DNA from 3 places in the Streptomyces purpurascens genome. Region 3 is predicted to be linked to each of the others. Evidence: riboswitches for the same ligand, from Rfam matches in the RefSeq annotation. Region 3 holds a riboswitch; each other region holds the start of a gene.
What was found. A riboswitch is a leader RNA that binds a small molecule or an ion and turns the genes downstream of it on or off. The one in region 3 is predicted to bind cobalamin.
Positions count from the first base shown of each region.

Region 1: it holds a riboswitch for cobalamin, as region 3 does, so the genes downstream of both, OHU35_RS12695 (prenyltransferase/squalene oxidase repeat-containing protein) here and metE (5-methyltetrahydropteroyltriglutamate--homocysteine S-methyltransferase) in region 3, are expected to answer to the same signal.
Region 2: it holds a riboswitch for cobalamin, as region 3 does, so the genes downstream of both, OHU35_RS09730 (cobalamin biosynthesis protein) here and metE (5-methyltetrahydropteroyltriglutamate--homocysteine S-methyltransferase) in region 3, are expected to answer to the same signal.

Region 1 is NZ_CP108341.1:2,779,487-2,784,383, forward strand. It holds gene OHU35_RS12680 (helix-turn-helix transcriptional regulator) at 1-256, shown strand, start outside; gene OHU35_RS12685 (SAM-dependent methyltransferase) at 283-1,098, opposite strand; gene OHU35_RS12690 (hypothetical protein) at 1,132-1,371, opposite strand; cobalamin riboswitch at 1,403-1,535, shown strand; gene OHU35_RS12695 (prenyltransferase/squalene oxidase repeat-containing protein) at 1,647-2,861, shown strand; gene OHU35_RS12700 (SCO2322 family protein) at 2,858-3,496, shown strand; gene OHU35_RS12705 (energy-coupling factor transporter transmembrane component T) at 3,483-4,610, shown strand; gene OHU35_RS12710 (ABC transporter ATP-binding protein) at 4,607-4,897, shown strand, end outside.
Region 2 is NZ_CP108341.1:2,126,828-2,131,724, forward strand. It holds gene OHU35_RS09720 (hypothetical protein) at 1-1,644, opposite strand, end outside; partial or broken gene OHU35_RS09725 (serine protease) at 1,679-2,641, opposite strand; cobalamin riboswitch at 2,771-2,914, shown strand; gene OHU35_RS09730 (cobalamin biosynthesis protein) at 3,013-3,954, shown strand; gene OHU35_RS09735 (cobyric acid synthase) at 3,951-4,897, shown strand, end outside.
Region 3 is NZ_CP108341.1:8,455,018-8,459,914, forward strand. It holds gene OHU35_RS38380 (FAD-binding dehydrogenase) at 1-1,148, shown strand, start outside; gene metE (5-methyltetrahydropteroyltriglutamate--homocysteine S-methyltransferase) at 1,212-3,545, opposite strand; cobalamin riboswitch at 3,711-3,932, opposite strand; gene OHU35_RS38390 (energy-coupling factor ABC transporter ATP-binding protein) at 3,960-4,811, opposite strand; gene cbiQ (cobalt ECF transporter T component CbiQ) at 4,808-4,897, opposite strand, start outside.

The DNA of each region.
Region 1 (4,897 bases), 5.7 Mb from region 3:
GCCGCAGGTGACCGTCCAGATCCTGCCGTTCCTCTCCGGCGGGCATGCCGCGGAGGGCGGTCCGGTCACCATCCTGCGGCTGCCCGGCGGCCAGTTGCCCGACGTGGTCTACCTCGAGCAGCTCACCACCGCGCTCTATCCCGACCGGCCGGCGGACATCGAGCGCTACTGGGATGCCATGAACCGGCTGGTGGTCGAAGCCGAGTCGCCGGACGAGACTCCGACCATCCTGCACCGCATACTTCAGGAGACCTGAGCGAGGCCCCCGGGGTTCAGCCGGGTTCAGCGCTTGAGGGCGACACCGCCGTACTGGTGCACCTCCGCGGGCAGGCCCAGGGCCTCGGCGTCGGGACGCCAGCGCGAGCAGGACGTGACGCCCGGCTCCAGCAGCTCCAGACCGTCGAAGTAGCGGGCGATCTGCTCGGGGCTGCGCAGGATGTACGGGATGGAGCCGCCGTCGTTGTACTGCCCGATGGCCCTGACGTAGTCCTCGCTGGTGTCGGTGCTGTCGTACTGGACGAGGTAGCTGCCGGGAGGCAGGGCCTCCACCAGCTGCGACACGATCGAGCGTGCCTCGTCGTGGTCCTCGATGTGACCGAGGATGCCCATCAGCATGAGCGCGACGGGCTGGTCGAAGTCCAGCGTCTTCCCGGCTTCCCGGACGATCGTGCTCGGCTTGCGCAGGTCGGCGTCGACGTAGTTGGTGACGCCTTCCGGTGTGCTGGTGAGCAGCGCGCGGGCGTGGGCCAGCACCAGCGGGTCGTTGTCGACGTAGACGATCCGGCTCTCCGGAGCCACCCGCTGGGCGATCTGGTGGGTGTTGTCCACGTTGGGCAGCCCGGTGCCGATGTCCAGGAACTGCCGGATGCCCTCTTCGGCGGCGAGATGGCGGACGGCGCGGGCGAGGAAGTAGCGGGCGGCGCGGGCCCCGGTCTCGATACCGGGGAAGATCTCACGGAACGCGTCACCGGCCACACGGTCGACTTCGTAGTTGTCCTTCCCGCCCAGCCAGTAGTTCCAGATCCGGGCCGAGTGCGGAACCGAGGTATCGATCTTGGAGAGCGGCTCCTGCTCGGAGTTCTCCACCTGATCAGTCATGGACGCTCCTGCGTGTGGTCGTGGAGCTTCACGTTAACCGGTTTGCCCCACGGACAGGATCAACTCCTCGGCCGTGTCCAGCAGTTCAACCTCTCCACGCGTCATGGTCGGACTTGCGGCCCGGCGGCGCAGGGCCTCCGTCAGGGCGGGCCGGGTGAGCGGGGACGGGTCGGCGAGGAGGGCGGACAGCACGGCGCGGGCGGGGGTGGCGAGGGCGTCACCGGAGACGGCGGCCTGGGCGAGGACCACGGTTCCCGGTGGTGTGGTCGGCATGGGGCGAAGCTACCCTCGGGCGTTTTCCTACGTGCGGGTACAGTAGGCGGGTCGTCATCACCCGTACGGGGAGAAGCCGGTGCAATTCCGGCGCTGACCCGCAACCGTGAACCGCCCGCCGAGGCAGGCGGTGAGCCGGATCGCCCCGTACGGATCGTGACCGGCTCACGTGCCCGGCGCCCGCCGGCGCACGGCACCGTCGAGGTATACGGAGCCGAGCCGCCGGGGTGTCCCGTGCTGCCCGGCTCCCTCACAGGGAGAGGCACCCGCCGATCATGAACGTCCGCCGCAGCGCAGCGGTCCTGGCCGCCGTCACCGTGATCGGCGCCGCCACGCCGGCCGCCGCCGCTCCGTCCCCTTCGCCGTCCCAGGCGTTCCCCTCCGCCCTGTACGGAGACAAGGACCCCAAGTTCGACGGCGTCTGGCGCCAGTCGCTCGCCCTGCTGGCCCAGGACACGGTGGGTGAGAAGCCGGCCGCCAAGTCCGTGCAGTGGCTGGTCCGGCAGCAGTGCGAGGACGGCGGGTTCGCCGCGTACCGCCCGGACCCCACCGCCGCGTGCGACGCCAAGACCATGCTCGACACCAACGCCACGGCCGCCGCCGTCCAGGCCCTCGCCGCGCTCGGCGGACAGGACGCCGTCGCCGACAAGGCCGTCGGCTGGCTGAAGTCCGTCCAGAACGAGGACGGCGGCTGGGGCTACGCGCCCGGCGGCGCCAGCGACACCAACTCGACGTCCGTCGTCATCGGCGCGCTGACCGCCGCGGGCGAGAAGCCGGACCAGGTCGACAAGGGCGGAAAATCGCCCGACGACGCCCTGCTGAAGCTCGCCCTCCCCTGCGGCGGGGACGACGACGGCGCCTTCGCGTTCCAGCCGGACAAGAAGGGCGAGCTGACCGCCAACGCGGACGCCACGGCGGCCGGTGTGCTCGGCGCCCTGGGCCAGGGCATGGTGGTGAAGGCCGGCAAGAAGTCCGACGCCGGCTGCGCGGATCCCCGTACGCCGCAGCAGGCCGCGGCCAACGGCGCCGCCTATCTCACGCAGACCCTCGCCAAGGACGACGACCACCTCACCTCCGCCCTCGCCGGCTCGGACCCCCAGCCCGACCACGGCAACACCGCCGACGCGGTCGTGGCGCTCGCCGCGCAGGGCGAGACCGCGCAGGCCGGGAAGTCCGTGCGGTGGCTGGAGAAGAACTCCGCCGGCTGGGCCGAGCAGGGCGGCCCCGCCGCCTACGCCCAACTGATCTTCGCCGCGCACGCGACGGGCACGAACCCGCGTGACTTCGGCGGCACGGACCTGGTGAAGCAGCTCAACGCGACGGGCCCGGCCCCGCAGGCCCCCGAACAGCCCTCGGCGGCCGACAAGAAGGACGACTCGGACTCGACGTCGGACTTCTTCGGCGTCTGGTGGTACGTCGGGGTCTGCCTCGTCGCCGGTATCGGCATCGGCTTCCTCTTCACCGGCCGCAGGAAGAGCCGGCAGTCGTGATCCGCCGCGCCGTTCTCCTCCTCCTGGCCTCGCTCCTGCTGATCGCGGGCGCGGGCCAGGCCCAGGCCGCCGGCTACCGGTACTGGTCGTTCTGGGACCGCGACGGCGACCGCTGGGTCTACGCCACCCAGGGCCCGTCCATGGCCCGCCCCTCGGACGGCGACGTCCAGGGCTTCCGCTTCACGGTGAGCGAGGACTCCTCCGAGGCGGCCCGGCCGCGCGGCACGGCCGACTTCGGGACCATCTGCGCGAAGACGCCCGCGCGGGACGGCGAGAAGCGGGTGGCTCTCGTCATCGACTCCGGCACGACGGCGGACGCCCCCCAGGGCGAGACCCCGCCCCCCGCCCGGACGGCCTGCGCCCGGGTCTCCCCCGACGCCACCACGGCGGAGGCCCTCGCGACGGTCGCCAAGCCCCTGCGCTACGACACCGACGCCCTGCTGTGCGCGATCGCGGGGTACCCGGAGAAGGGCTGTGGAGAGCAGGTGTCCGGCTCCCGGAAGTCGTCACCGGCGGCGAAGAAGGACACCTCCGACGACAACGGCCCGTCCCTGGGCCTGCTGGCGGGCATCGCCGTGGTGACGGCACTGGGTGCGGCGGCGATCTGGCAGGTACGGCGGCGTGACCAGGCTTAGCAGCGTGGACCGGCTCAGCCACGGGCCGGCCCGCCCCCAGCGCCCGCGCCGAGCATCCCTGCACCCCGGCGCCTGGTGGCTCTGGTCCCTCTCCCTCGGCACCGCGGCCACCCGCACCACCAACCCCCTGCTCCTCTCCCTCCTCATCGCGGTCTCCGCCTACGTCGTGGCGACCTGCCGCCCCCCGACCCCCTGGTCCCGGTCCTACGGCGCCTTCGTCAAACTCGCCCTCGCCGTCCTGCTCATCCGGCTCCTCTTCGCGATCGTCCTCGGCTCCCCCATCCCCGGCACGCACACCCTCGCCACCCTCCCCGAGGTGCCCCTCCCCGACTGGGCCCAGGGCATCCGCCTCGGCGGCGAGGTCACGGCCGAGGCCCTGACCTTCGCGTTGTACGACGGTCTGAGACTGGCCACCCTCCTCGTCTGCGTCGGCGCCGCGAACGCCCTCGCCAACCCCTCACGCCTCCTCAAGTCCCTCCCGGGCGCCCTGTACGAGATGGGTGTCGCGGTCGTCGTCGCCCTCACCTTCGCGCCGAACCTCATCGCCGACGTCCAGCGCCTGCGCTCCGCCCGCCGGCTGCGCGGCCGACCGGACAAGGGCGTCCGGGGCCTGCTGCAGGTGGGCCTCCCGGTCCTGGAGGGCGCGTTGGAGCGCTCGGTGTCCCTGGCCGCCGCGATGGACGCCCGCGGCTACGGCCGTACCGCCCAGGTCCCGGCCGCGGTCCGCCGTACCACCGCCGCCCTCACCCTCGGCGGCCTGCTCGGCGTCTGCGCCGGAACGTACGGGCTGCTCACCGCCGAGGGCGCCACCTACGGCTTCCCGGTCCTGCTCGTCGGCCTCGCCGCCGCCCTCGCGGGTCTCAGGCTCGGCGGCCGGCGGTCGCTGCGCACCCGGTACCGCCCGGACCGCTGGGACGTGCGCGCCCTGCTGGTCGTCGCCTCCGGCGTGGCGGTCGCCGCGCTGCTCGTGCTCGCCGCCGTCCGTGACCCCGCGGCCCTGCACCCCGGCGTGGTGCCGCTCGTGGCCCCCACGCTCCCCGTCTGGCCCGCGGGGGCGATCCTCCTCGGCCTGCTGCCCGCGTTCGTCGCCCCCGAGCCCAAGGAATCGTCGTGATCCGCTTCGAAGATGTCTCCGTGACGTACGACGGTGCCTCCGAACCCACCGTCCAGGGCGTCGACTTCGAGGTCCCGGAGGGCGAACTCGTCCTCCTGGCCGGCCCGTCCGGCGTCGGCAAGTCCACCGTCCTGGGCGCGGTCAGCGGGCTCGTGCCGCACTTCACCGGAGGCACCCTGCGCGGCAGGGTCACGGTGGCCGGACGCGACACCCGCACACACAAGCCACGCGAACTCGCCGACGTCGTCGGCACGGTGGGCCAGGACCCGCTCGCCCACTTCGTCACC
Region 2 (4,897 bases), 6.3 Mb from region 3:
GATGCCCAGGCGGCCGGGCAGCGGCACCGAGCGGGCCCTCGGCGGCTTGCCCTGGCCCCTGTCCCACAGCACGACATGGCTCGCGTCCCGCTCCCGCCCCGAGGACGTCTCGTAGGCCAGCAGCAACCGGCCTTCCGCGTCGAAGTCGAGATTGTCCACGGAGTCGACCGCGCCGCTGCCCCTGGGCAGCCGCAGCACTTGCGACCGCCACCGTCCGGGACAGCCTGTGGGACGCACGGCGACGCGGTCGGCCACGACGGCGGCCAGCAAGCAGCCGTCGTCACTCAGTTCCAGCGCACTCGCGTCAGCGACCGGCAGGTCCAGGGTGCTACGAGTGAAGCCGCCGATCGCCCAATCCCGCCACACGACCGTGTCTCCCACATTCGACACGCTCACGACGGTGTCGCCTCCAGCACTCGCGACGAGGTACGACAGGCTGCCTGCCCAGGCGTTCCTGCGCTGTCCCACCACCGACCGCATGGCCAGGTAGCGGTCGAGGACGGCCTGCCGCGCGGCCGGGGTGTCCGCGTTGTTCAGCGCGGCAAGGGACAGTTGCAGTGATGTGGACGGCGATTGGCCGGAGAGGGTGCCCGCTTCGGCGGCCAGCGCCTGCGACGCCTGCTGTCTGAGCTGTTCGGCCCGGGCGGCACTGCTCCGGCCGAACTGGACGGCCAGCACCACCGACACGACGAGCAGCAGGGCGACCGTCGCCGCCCCGGCCCTCCAACGCCGGAGTCCGCGCCGCCGGTGCCGGACACTGCGCTGGATGAACTCCCGCTCCACTGCCGACACGTCCTCCGGGCGTGAACGGCTCCTGCTCAGAGCCGTCTCCAGCGCCACTCCCCTGAGAAGTCGTCCCGGGTCCCGGAACTCCTCCTCCCAGAGCGCCCGTTGTTCCCGCACCTGCTCCTGCCAGGTCCTGAAGCGCCTCGACTCCTCCAGCCACACGCGCAGCTGTTCCCATTTGCGGGTCAGGGCTTCGTGCGCCAAGTCGGCGACCACCGCACCGTCGTCTCCCTGCGTGATGCGCAGGAAACGGGTCCGCACCGCGAGGGCTTCGGCAGCGGCGCGCTGGCCTGGGGGAAGATCGGCGAGGCGGGCCGGTCTACGGGTGAAGCCACCCCCGTCGTCGGGCCGGGCCAACTGCACGAAGAGCCTGCGGACCGGGTCCTCGCCATGCTCCGCGATGACCTCCCCGACCCGCTTCTCGGCGTGGGTGGACAGCGCGCCGGTCACTCCGCCGAGGGCCTCGTAGCCGCTGTGGGTCAGGCGTACGCCGGCCTGGAGGGACCAGAGTTCGGTGAGGGCGAATTCCACCATGGGCAGGTGGCCGGGTTCGTTCTCGGCGTCGTCGACGATGCGTTCCGCGAGGCCGGGGTCGAGGGTGAGGCCGGGGACTCGGGAGGCCGGGCCCTCGATGGCGCCCAGGAGTCCGGTACGGCCCAGGGGCGCGACGATCTGGGCGCAGTCGCTGAGGACGTGGGCCGTGGCGGGTTCCACGAGGTCGTCGAGGCACGCGGAGCGGAGCGTGGCGAGGACGCGGAGCCGTTTGTCCTCGGCCGGGACGGAGGCGAGGGCCACGACCAGGGCCAGCAGGGTGCGGGCGGTGGCCGGTTCGGCCGCCACGGTCTCCTCGAGCTGCACTGCGTTCCTGGTCGGCCACGCCCACGTCCGGTTCCAGCAGCGGCGCCAGCGCTCGCGCCAGGGTGAGCGAGGCACGCGTCCCCGGCAGCGCGCGGATCTCCGACACCGTATGGCCGGCGGCGCGCAGGTGTGGGAGCGCCCCGGCGCGGACGAGGGAGGTCTTTCCGCTGCCGGACGGGCCGACCACCGGCACGACGAGGTGCCGGTCCACGGCGTCGAGGAGGCGTTGGGTCTCCTTCTCCCGGCCGAAGAAGTGCTCGGCGTCCTCCTCCCGGAAGGCGTCGAGTCCGCGGTACGGGCAGCGGCGCAGGCCCGGCTGGAGGTCCAGGAGGGCGGCCGCGGGGATGAGATAGGAGGTGCCGGCCGTGCGGCCGCGGTCGGTCGCGACCGTCATGCCGACCACGGCCGCGAGTTGCTCGTCCCAGACGGGGGCTCCGCTGCACCCCGGGGAGATGTGGTGTGCGGTGCCCTCCGCCTCCATGGAGATCCAGCCCTGCCCGACGGCGCCGAGCAGCCGCCCGCCGATCCAGGCGCCGTGTTCGGCCGTGGCGGGGAAGGCCAGGATCCGGAAGCGGTGGTCCCAGACGTCGCCGGCGCCTGCCAGCGGGACCGGCGTGGTGAGGGTGCCGGGGGTGTCCTCGGGCAGCCGCAGCAGTGCGATGTCGCCGGTGCCGTCCGCGGCCACCGGCCGCCAGGCCGACACGGAGGCCTCGTAGGCGACACTGCCCCGCTGGAGCGGGAACTCGACCGTCACGGGGCTCGTCGGCGCGGAGTCGGCCCGTGCGTCGGTGTCCAGGGCCTGTGCGACCACGTGGGCGCAGGTGACCACCGTGCCGGGGGCGAGCAGGAATCCGGAGCCGACGGGAGTGCCGTCGGCGGACCGGACCCGGGCCACCGCGGCGCCGAGCCCCTCCGGGAACCGGTCGTTCTGCACTGGTCCTGTCCTCTCCGCATGTGTGCACCCCGTGCGAGGTATTGGAGGGTTTGCGCCAGGCACCCGCAAGCGGGTCGGCGAAACGTGCCCCGCACAGGGGAATTCGCCCCGAGCCGGTCCGCGGGAGCGGAGCGTCGTGCTAGCGGTGTGGGCTTGTCCACACTCTCCCCTCGCAGGTCAACGGCAAGTTGACGGCTGTTCGCGGCCGTGGTGGACTGCCGGGGCCAATACGGCGGTAGGAGAGGAAGCCGGTGGAAGTCCGGCGCGGTCCCGCCACTGTCACCGGGGTAGCAATCACCGGGAGCCAGGAACTCTCACCGCCGGTCTCGTCGAACCAGGGCGTGGACACCCTGAGTGAGGACATATCGCCATGTTCGGCTGCCGATCGAGGGTCAGTACCCCACCGTTGCCCGCTCCCGTGGCCGGCTGAGCCCATGGGTGCCGGTCGCGTCCACGCGTACGGTGCCGCCGTCGGCCTGATCGGTGATCTGCTGCTCGGCGATCCTCGCCGGGGGCATCCGGTCGCCGCGTTCGGGCGGGCCGCGGGTGCGGTGGAGCGGGTGTTGTGGCGGGACCACCGGGGGTGGGGCGCGCTGCACACCGTGGTGTGTGCGGGCGGGGCCGTCGCGCTCGGGGCCGTCGCCGCGCGTGCTGTGCGTGCGTCCGATGCCGCTTCCGTCGTGGTGACCGGCGCGGCCACCTGGGCCGTCGTCGGGGGGACTTCGCTCGCCCGGGAGGCGCAGGCCATCGGGCGTGCCCTGGAGGCCGGGGACGTCGAAGCGGCCCGTGCACGGCTGCCGCATCTGTGCGGACGGGATCCGCAGTCCCTGGACGCCGACGGGATCGCCCGGGCCGTAGTCGAGTCGGTCGCGGAGAACACCTCCGACGCGGTCGTGGGGGCGCTCGTGTGGGGGGCCGTCGGCGGTGTGCCGGGGCTCGTCGGGTTCCGGGCCGTCAACACCCTCGACGCCATGGTCGGGCACAAGTCGGCCCGGTACCGGCGCTACGGGTGGGCCTCCGCGCGGCTGGACGATGTGGTGGGGTGGCCGGGGGCCCGGCTGACCGCCGTGCTCGCCGCCGTGGCCGGGGGCGATCCGCGGGGAGCCGTGACGGCCTGGCGTGCCGACGCCGCCAAGCATCCGAGTCCCAACGCCGGGCCCGTGGAGGCCTCGTTCGCGGGGGCCCTCGGGGTGCGGCTCGGCGGGACCCTGTCCTACGGCGGGCGCGTCGAGCACCGTCCCGTGCTCAACGGCGCGGGGCGCGGCGTCGGCACCGGGGACATCGAACGGGCCGTACGGCTGTCCAGGCGCGTCGGCTGGCTCGCGCTCGGCGTCTGTGTCGCCGCGCGCCACATCGTGAAGGGGCGTACGTCATGACGGGCGGGGGGCTTCTCGTCGCCGGTACCACCTCCGACGCCGGCAAGAGCGTCGTGACCGCCGGGATCTGCCGGTGGCTGGTGCGGCAGGGTGTCAAGGTCGCGCCCTTCAAGGCGCAGAACATGTCCCTGAACTCGTTCGTGACGCGGGAAGGCGCCGAGATCGGGCGGGCGCAGGCCATGCAGGCGCAGGCGTGCCGTGTGGAGCCGACCGCGCTGATGAATCCGGTGCTGCTCAAGCCCGGCGGCGAGCAGAGCAGTCAGGTCGTGCTGCTGGGCAAGCCGGTCGGCGAGCTCAGTGCGCGCGGGTACCACGGAGGACGGCAGCAGAGGCTGCTCGGGACCGTGCTGGACTGCCTGGAGCGGTTGCGGGGCACGTATGACGCGGTGATCTGCGAGGGGGCCGGTTCGCCGGCCGAGATCAATCTGCGGCGGACCGACATCGTCAACATGGGAATCGCCCGCAACGCCGGGCTCCCCGTGCTCGTGGTCGGCGACATCGACCGGGGCGGGGTCTTCGCCTCGTTCTTCGGGACCGTCGCCCTGCTGTCGCGCGAGGACCAGGACTGCGTCGCCGGGTTCCTCGTGAACAAGTTCCGCGGGGACGTCTCCCTGCTGGAGCCGGGGCTCGACATGCTCCACGGCCTCACCGGGCGGCACACGTACGGCGTGCTGCCCTTCCGGCACGGGCTCGGGATCGACGAGGAGGACGGGCTGCGCGTCTCCCTGCGGGGGACGGTCCGGGAGTCCGTTGTCGCCCCGCCCGTCGGCGAGGACGTGCTACGCGTCGCCGTCTGCGCGGTCCCTCTCATGTCCAACTTCACGGACGTCGACGCGCTGGCCGCCGAGCCCGGTGTCGTCGTGCGGTTCGTGGACCGGCCCGAGGAGCTGGCCGACGCCGACCTCGTCATCGTGCCGGGGACCCGGGGGACCGTCCGTGCGCT
Region 3 (4,897 bases):
GGTTCCGCCACCGGGTGGACGACCTGATCGTCACGAACGGCGCCGTCACCGGGGTACGCGGCAAGGTCCTGGAGCCCAGCAGCGCGGCACGCGGCAAGCCCAGTTCCCGCAAGGCCGTCGGCGACTTCGAACTGAGCGCCCCCGTCGTGATCGTCACCTCGGGCGGCATCGGCGCCAACCACGACCTCGTGCGGCAGAACTGGCCCGCACGCCTCGGCACGCCCCCGAAGTCCATGATCACGGGTGTGCCCGCGCACGTGGACGGCCGGATGCTCGCGATCACCCAGAAGGCGGGCGGACGGATCGTCAACCCCGACCGCATGTGGCACTACACCGAGGGCCTGAAGAACTACGACCCGATCTGGCCCGACCACGGCATCCGCATCCTGCCCGGCCCGTCCTCCATGTGGTTCGACGCCACGGGCAAGCGCTTCTCCAGCCCCGACATCCCGGGCTACGACACGCTCCACACCCTCAAGTCGATCACCGACACCGGCTACGACTACTCCTGGTTCGTCACGACCCAGAAGATCATCGCCAAGGAGTTCGCGCTCTCCGGCTCGGAGCAGAACCCGGACCTCACCGAGAAGAACGTCTGGAAGCTGCTGTCGCGCATCTGGCAGACCCCCGAGCCGATCGAGCGGTTCAAGGAGAAGGGCGAGGACTTCGTCGTCGCCACGACCCTGCCCGAACTCGTCGCCGGCATGAACAAACTGACGGGGGACGACCTGATCGACCTGGCCGGCCTGCAGCGGCAGATCGAGGCCCGCGACCGCGAGATCGCCAACCCGTACACCAAGGACGCCCAGGTCATGGGCATCCGCAACGCCCTCGCCTACCCCGGCGACACCCTCAGCCGCACCGCCTCCGCCCACCGGATCCTGGACACCGGTGCGGGCCCGCTGATCGCCGTACGCCTCAACATCCTTACCCGCAAGACCCTCGGCGGCCTCCAGACCGACCTCTCCGGCCGCGTCCTGAACGCCTCCGGCAAACCGATCAACGGCCTGTACGCCGCCGGCGAGGTCGCCGGCTTCGGCGGAGGCGGCGTCCACGGCTACCGCTCCCTCGAAGGCACCTTCCTGGGCGGCTGCCTCTTCTCCGGCCGGGCAGCGGGCCGGGCAGCGGCAGCGGCGACCGCCGACTGACCCGCGGGGACACGACGCCGACCCAGCCGGAGGCCGGGGGCCCCAGCCCCCGGCCCCCGGTCGTCACGTGCGGGCGGGGCGCTCCCCGGCCAGTTCGCCGCGGACCGCTCGGGCCGCCGTGACCAGGTTCTCCAGGGACGCGCGGGTCTCGGTCCAGCCGCGGGTCTTCAGGCCGCAGTCGGGGTTGACCCACAACCGTTCGGCGGGGATGGCCTTCAGGCCGCTGCGCAGCAGGTCGGCCGCCTCCTCCGCGCCGGGAACCCGCGGGGAGTGGATGTCGTAGACACCCGGCCCCGCCTCGCGCGGATAACCGTGCGAGGCGAGTTCGCGGGCGACCTGCATATGGGAGCGGGCGGCCTCGAGGCTGATGACGTCCGCGTCGAGGTCGTCGATGGCCTGCACGATGTCGCCGAACTCGGCGTAGCACATGTGCGTGTGGATCTGCGTGTCCGGCCGCACGCCGCCGGTGCTGAGCCGGAAGGCCTCCGTGGCCCACCCCAGATACTCCGGCCGGTCGGCGGCACGCAGCGGCAGCGTCTCGCGCAGGGCGGGCTCGTCGACCTGGATGACCGACGTCCCGGCCGCCTCCAGGTCTCCCACCTCGTCGCGCAGGGCGAGAGCGACCTGCCGGGCCGTCTGGGCACGCGGCTGGTCGTCGCGTACGAAGGACCAGGCGAGCATGGTGACCGGGCCGGTGAGCATGCCCTTGACCGGACGGTCCGTGAGGGACTGCGCGTACCTCGTCCAGCGCACGGTCATCGGCTCGGGGCGGGAGATGTCGCCGGCCAGGATCGGCGGGCGGACGTAGCGGGTGCCGTAGGACTGGACCCAGCCGTGCTGCGTGGCGAGACAGCCGGTGAGCTGCTCCGCGAAGTACTGGACCATGTCGTTGCGTTCGGCCTCGCCGTGCACCAGGACGTCCAGTCCGGCCTTCTCCTGGAAGGAGATCACCTCCTGGATCTCGGCCTTGATGCGCTCCTCGTAGCCGGCCGTGTCGATACGGCCCGCGCGCAGGTCCGCGCGGGCGGTGCGCACCCCAGCGGTCTGCGGGAAGGAGCCGATCGTGGTGGTCGGCAGCAGGGGCAGACCGAGCCGGGCGCGCTGGGCGGCGGTCCGCTCGGCGTACGGCAGCGAGCGGCGGGCGTCCGCCTCGGACACCGCGGCCGTGCGGGCACGGACGGCCGGGTCGCGGGTGATCGGGGAGTTCGCCCGGGAGAACAGGTCGGACCGGTTCGCGGCGAGTTGCGCGCCGATCGTGTCCGTGCCCTGCGTGAGACCGCGCGCGAGGGTGACGATCTCGGCGGTCTTCTGCCGCGCGAAGGCGAGCCAGCGCAGGACCTGCGGCTCGATGTCCCGCTCCGCCCCCGTGTCCAGCGGCACGTGCAGGAGGGAGCAGGAGGCCGAGACGTCGACCCGGTCGGCCAGGCCGAGGAGCGTGCCGAGCCGGGAGAGCGAGGCCGCCAGGTCGTTGATCCAGATGTTGCGGCCGTTGACGACACCGGCGACCAGCCGCTTGCCCGGCAGACCGCCCACCGCGGCCAGATCGTCCAGGTTGGCCGCCGCCGACTCCGTGAAGTCCACCGCGAGTCCCTCGACCGGCGCCTTCGCCAGCACCGGCAGGGCGTTCCCGAGCCGGTCGAAGTACGAGGCGACCAGCAGCTTCGACCGGTCGGTCAGGGCTCCGAGGTCGCGATAGGCGCGCTCGGCGGCGATCAGCTCGGCCGGGGTCCGGTCCTGGACCAGGGCCGGCTCGTCCAGCTGGACCCACTCGGCGCCCGCCGCGCGCAGGTCGGCGAGGACCTCGGCGTACACGGGCAGCAGCCGGTCCAGGAGCGTGAGCGGCTCGAAGTCCGCGGGCACCCCCGGGGCGGGCTTGGCGAGGAGCAGATAGGTGACGGGGCCGACGAGGACGGGGCGCGCGGTGTGGCCGAGCGCCAGCGCTTCGCGCAGCTCGGCGACCTGCTGGGACGAGTCGGCGGTGAACACCGTGTCCGGACCCAGCTCGGGCACCAGGTAGTGGTAGTTGGTGTCGAACCACTTGGTCATCTCCAGCGGCGCCACGTCCTGCGTGCCACGCGCCATGGCGAAGTAGCCGTCCAGGGCGTCCGCCTCGACGGCGTCCCGGTGGCGGCCGGGGATCGCGCCGACCATGACGGTGGTGTCCAGGACGTGGTCGTAGAACGAGAAGTCGCCCGTCGGGACCTCGTCGATGCCGGCGTCGGCCAGCTGCCGCCAGTTCGAGGCACGCAGGTCGGCGGCGGTGGCCCGGAGGGCGTCGGCGGTGACGCGGCCCTTCCAGTAGCCCTCGATCGCCTTCTTCAGTTCCCGGTTCTGGCCCTGGCGGGGGTAGCCGTACACGGTGGCCCGTGCTGCCGCGGCTGCGGGCTTGGTGGTCACGGAGATCTCCTTCGCGAGACGAATCCCTGAGATCCCGGCGACGGGACGAGAGCGCGAAGGGGTGACGAACCGGACGGTGACGACCTCGCGCGGCACAGCGCGGTCGTCCGCCTGGTAGGTACGCCGACCCGCCCTCGAGGTCACCGGAATGTCCGCGCACGCATCGTCCGCGCGCGGGCAGTTGGCAGGTCTTCGGACTCGCGGGCACGTCCTCACCATGTGAGAACTCCTACTGGCCGTCGCTTCCCGGGCCCTTCGTGGGCCCAGTGCGTATGACGGCGGTCGTTCCCGCTCACCGCTGCGGGGCAGTCCCGGATTCCCACCGGGTTCCCTCTTGCGACGCATCCCGCCTGGCTGACGGGGCGAACCAGCTGCATCGCCAGCCTATACACGGGAAGGCCGCGGAAGCGACCCTCAGCCGCCCCTCACCGGCCGCCCCGCCGCCAGGGCGGCCAGCTCGTCCGGGGTGCGCGGGCCGGGTGCCGAACCGGTCAACAGCCCTTGCGCGCGCAGGAGGTCCGCGGCGGCGGCACCCCACGGCAACCGCAGTCCCGCCTGCCGAAGGAGATCGGTCCGGGCCAGTGCCGTGGGCGCGGGAGCGATGTGCACACCGTCCGGGGTGAGGAGCGCCGCGTCGTCGGCCCAGCGCAGGGCGAGATCGACGTCGTGGGTGGCCATCACCACCGTGGTGCCGTTCGCACGCAGCCCGTCGAGCGTCTCCAGAAGCCGTTCCTGGCCGTCGGGGTCGAGTCCGGCCGTCGGCTCGTCGAGGACGAGGACACGCGGCCGCATGGCGACCGCGCCTGCGATGGCGGTCCGCTTGCGCTGCCCATAGGAGAGCAGATGGGTGGGCCGGTCGGCCAGTGCGGTGATGTCCAGGGCGGCGAGCGCCTCCGCCACCCGCGCCCGTACCTCCGTATCGGCCAGCCCGAGGTTCAGCGGCCCGAACGACACGTCCTGCTCGACGGACGCCGCGAACAGCTGGTCGTCCGGGTCCTGGACCACGAGCTGGACGGTCGTCCGCAGCCGGGTCAGGCCCTTGCGGTCGTACGTCACCGGCTGCCCGTCGACCGTCAACCGCCCCTCGTGCGGCCGCAGTCCGCCGCTGAGCAGCCGCATCAGCGTGGTCTTGCCACTGCCGTTGCGGCCGAGCAGCGCGAGCGCGCGCCCCTCGCGGATCTCGAAGTCGAGGCCACTGAGCACGGCCGGGCCGTCCTCGTAGGCGAAGGACGCGCCCCGCAGGGCGACGAGGGCGGGCTCGCTCATGTCAGCGGCCTTTCCAGTACGAAGGTGAGGACGGCCAGTGCCGCGAGGAGCGCGCAACTGGCGACCGTGAAGCGGACGGAGACGCG